One region of the Veillonella sp. ACP1 genome, then DNA from elsewhere that is predicted to be linked to it. Evidence: a T-box and tRNA genes for the amino acid it is inferred to sense, from the RefSeq annotation. Region 1 holds a T-box; the other holds one or more tRNA genes.
The links. A T-box is a leader RNA that pairs with one kind of tRNA and senses whether it is charged. The one in region 1 lies ahead of thrS (threonine--tRNA ligase), so its partner is inferred to be a tRNA-Thr.

Region 1 (2,199 bases):
GTGAAAGCACGAACGCGGAACAAGCCGTGTAATGCGCCAGACAATTCATGACGATGAACTAGACCAAGTTCTGCATAACGAAGTGGCAAGTCACGGTAGGAATGCATTTCGTTTTGGTAAACCAAGATACCGCCTGGGCAGTTCATAGGTTTAATTGCATATTCTTCGTCATCAATGATTGTAGTATACATATTTTCACGGTAATGATCCCAGTGACCAGATGTTTCCCACAAGTGTTTATTCAAGATGATTGGTGTGCGGATTTCATCATATTCGAAATCATGATGTACTTCGCGCCAGAAGTTTTCCAATTCGTTGCGAAGAGCCATGCCTTTTGGCAAAAAGAATGGGAAGCCAGGACCTTCTTCTTTGATAACGAACAAGCCAAGTTCTTTACCGAGTTTACGATGGTCGCGTTTAGCCGCTTCTTCAAGCATGTGAAGGTATGCATCTAGTTCTTCTTTCTTTTCAAATGCTGTACCGTAAATACGTTGCAACATTTTGTTCTTTTCATCGCCGCGCCAGTATGCACCTGCAATGCTTTGTAATTTGAAAGCTTTCACCTTACCAGTGGATGCAACGTGAGGGCCTGCACAAAGGTCAACAAAATCGCCTTGTGCATAGCAAGAAATCACAGCATCTTCAGGAAGGTCTTCGATCAATTCCACCTTGTAGTCTTCGTTTTTAGATTTGAAGAACTCGATAGCCTCTTGACGAGACATTACGGATTTAGTGATAGGCAAGTTTTCTTTTACAATACGGCTTATTTCCTTTTCGATTTTAGTCAAATCTTCAGGAGTCAATGTATGTTCCATATCGATATCATAGTAGAAACCTTTATCGATAGCAGGACCGATAGCTAATTTAGCTTCAGGCCATAAGCGTTTAACCGCTTGAGCCAAGATATGAGAAGCTGTGTGGCGCAAAGTATGTTTACCACCATCTTCTTCGAATGTTAAGAATGCTACTTCAGAACCATCAACGAGTTCTTCGCGAAGGTCTGTTAATTCGCCATTTACGTTTGCAGCTAGTACTTTTTTAGCCAAGCTGTTAGACAATTTTTTTACTGCTTCCCCAAGAGTAGTGCCAGCAGCGTATTCCTTTGCACTACCATCAGGTAAAATGATTTTTACATCTGCCATTTTTCTTTCCTCCAATTTATTATCTAGGATAGACTGGATTTTTGTAATAAAAAAAGACCCCCTATCCCTACAAAACAAGGGACGAAGATCATTCGCGGTTCCACCCTAGTTAATTCACCGCATCACAAGGATACAGTTCATTCACTTCATTAAGCCCGATAACGGTGGCTGCCGTATTTGCCTACTTTAAGTTCGACAAATCAGTTTAAAGGGGGTAACTCTAATATATGTGTAAGGCATTTCCAGCATCTGCCTCTCTCTGGTACACAGGGATATGAGAATCATGTCCTTTGCATCACTTTTACTAAGATATCTTATCATAGGTCCTAAAAAATTTCAACTATATAAGTACCTCCTAAAAAATAGAACAGGCCTGTTCTATTTCTAGAGGCACCCATACACATCTTCCTAAAATTAGTACAGGCCTGTTCTATTTCTAAAGATACGCATACACATCTTCCCAAAATTAGTACAGGCCTGTTCTATTTCTAAAGATACGCATACACATCTTCTAAAAATTAGTACAGGCCTGTAGTATTTCCAAGAACTATCTATTTACGTTCAAAGTGCACAGATAGCATAGATCCAATTACTTTTTCAATTTTAGAGTTTGTAATGTCTGGGCCCTTGAATAGAATCAACATTACGTCATCGGAATTGTCTTGTTTAGATACCATCAAGACGCCGCTACCACGAGCACCATTATCATCATAATCTTTTGCAACAATAATCATATTGAGGTAATGGTCTTTCATGTATGTGTAGACTTTGCTTTGTTTAGCAGAGTTGCCGATGCTGCTCGCCATACCCATAGCACGATTGAATACGATAGCATTCGCATTGTGCGGGTTATTGCGAAGTTGTTGTTTTTCTTCATCATTTAGTGGCAATAGGTTAACCATCATGGATTCGCCCATGCGGCCACGAAGCATAGCTGGCATTGTTTCACGCACGTCTGCAGGAATGTCGTTACTAGGATTGAGTTTTAAATCCTTAGGCACGGTCATGTACAATGTACCCTTGCTGTTTTGGCCTTGTACAGTTTTACTGTTGTCGA
Region 2 (2,199 bases), on a different contig from region 1:
AGCGTGTTATGGTTATTGATTAATTAGCGTTACATTAATTAATGAGGGCATTATATATTGCCATGCGTTGTGACCACATTTTGAAAGAAGGTGAATGACATGGAACAATATGTAATAGCCCTCATTTTAGGTGTTATAGAAGGTATAACAGAATGTATTCCTGTATCGAGTACAGGTCATATGATTATTATTGGGCATATGCTCAATTTTGAAGGCACACATGCTGATGTATTTGAAGTGTTTATTCAGATAGGTGCCATTCTTGCTATTTATACACATTATAGACGTACATTTAACGGCTTTTTGAAACGGAAAAATTGGATAAAAACACGCGGCGTATCTTTACTACATATTAGTGCGGGCATGTTACCCGTATTAATGGCTGGATATCTTTTGCAATACATTATAAAAGAGTATTTATTTGGACCTATTCCCGTTATAGTAGGCCTTATTATAGGTGCTATATTTATGATTTATGCGGAAAAAAGAACAGTATCTGGTCGATTGGTGGATTCTGTAAATAATTTGACTATATATCAATGCTTTCAAATTGGTCTATATCAAATGCTTTGTCTATGGCCTGGATTTTCGCGCTCTGGCGCAACCATTGCAGGGGGGATGCTTATCGGCTGTACACGGAGGGCTGCAGCTGATTTTTCGTTTATCATGGCTGTGCCTGTTATGATTATCGTGTGTGTGTATGATTTAGTGCGTGTCATACATGCATTGGAATTAAATGATATTATTATGTTTATCATTGGCACCGTCGTATCATATATAGTGGGATATATAACGGTAAAAGGTTTTTTATGGTATCTAAATAGATCCTCGTTGGCGTCGTTTGGCTATTATCGAATTATAGTTGCTATTCTAGCAATAATCTATTTATATATGTAAGTATAGATGTGAGTTCCTATGAGGCAAAAATGAAGTTGGAAAAATTCTAAAAAAATACTTGCGTCAGAAAAACTTTCATGATATATTGATATAGCACTAAGGGTGACTGCGAAGAACGAACAAACTTTCAAAAAAGTTTCAAAAAATTCTTGACACTTAGTGTGGCAGATGATACAATACATCTTGTCGTAATGATGCTGGCGTAGCTCAATAGGTAGAGCAGCTGACTTGTAATCAGCAGGTTGTGGGTTCAATTCCTATCGCCAGCTCCATTTTATTTATGGAGGGATTCCCGAGCGGCCAAAGGGAGCAGACTGTAAATCTGCCGTCTTCGACTTCGAAGGTTCGAATCCTTCTCCCTCCACCATTTATAGCGGGGTGGAGCAGTTGGTAGCTCGTCGGGCTCATAACCCGAAGGTCGCAGGTTCAAGTCCTGTCCCCGCAACCATAATTTCACAGTGAAGTGAACGTTCATTGTGCTGGTGTAGCTCAGTCGGCAGAGCGTATCCTTGGTAAGGATAAGGTCACCGGTTCAATCCCGGTCACTAGCTCCATACATGGCGGCATAGCTCAGTTGGCTAGAGCAATCGGTTCATACCCGGTGTGTCCGCGGTTCAAATCCGTGTGCCGCCACCATTAAACCTCACATTGGTGGGGATTTTTTTGTATCTACTATAAAAATATAATTATAACTCATTACATCCCTCGAAATAGGATGTAATTTTTTGTTTATTGACATTTGTGTATTATGGTATAATAATCTGTAGGAATGTATATTCCGTTGATTAAATTAGGTTATTATATTATAGTAATACTATAAAAGTATTTTGTTTTTGTGAAGGAGGATATAATCCTAATGGCAAAAGAAAAATTTGAACGTACGAAACCGCATGTTAACATTGGTACTATCGGTCACGTTGACCATGGTAAAACTACTTTGACTGCTGCAATCACTAAAGTATTGGCTGAAAAAGGCCAAGCTGATTTCCAAGATTACAGCATGATCGATAAAGCTCCAGAAGAACGTGAACGTGGTATTACAATCAACACTGCACACGTTGAATACGAAACTGAAAACCGTCACTATGCACACGTTGACTGCCCAGGCCATGCTGACTATGTTAAAAACATGATCACTGGTGCGGCTCAAATGGACGGCGCTATCTTGGTATGTTCCGCAGCTGACGGCCCTATGCCTCAAACTCGCGAACACATCTTGTTGGCTCGCCAAGTTGGTGTTCCTGCAATCGTAGTATTCTTGAACAAAGCTGACATGGTTGACGACGAAGAATTGATCGAATT

Region 2: it encodes a tRNA-Thr, which carries the amino acid that the T-box ahead of thrS (threonine--tRNA ligase) is inferred to sense. The anticodon was not compared.

Annotation. Positions count from the first base shown of each region.
Region 1 is NZ_ALKL01000003.1:52,244-54,442, reverse strand. It holds gene thrS (threonine--tRNA ligase) at 1-1,142, opposite strand, end outside; T-box leader at 1,217-1,447, opposite strand; gene HMPREF1151_RS01525 (hypothetical protein) at 1,694-2,199, opposite strand, start outside.
Region 2 is NZ_ALKL01000006.1:142-2,340, reverse strand. It holds gene brxF (BREX-3 system P-loop-containing protein BrxF) at 1-23, shown strand, start outside; gene HMPREF1151_RS01670 (undecaprenyl-diphosphate phosphatase) at 100-897, shown strand; tRNA gene HMPREF1151_RS01665 (tRNA-Thr) at 1,094-1,169, shown strand; tRNA gene HMPREF1151_RS01660 (tRNA-Tyr) at 1,180-1,264, shown strand; tRNA gene HMPREF1151_RS01655 (tRNA-Met) at 1,270-1,345, shown strand; tRNA gene HMPREF1151_RS01650 (tRNA-Thr) at 1,376-1,451, shown strand; tRNA gene HMPREF1151_RS01645 (tRNA-Met) at 1,457-1,533, shown strand; partial or broken gene HMPREF1151_RS01640 (GTP-binding protein) at 1,754-2,199, shown strand, end outside.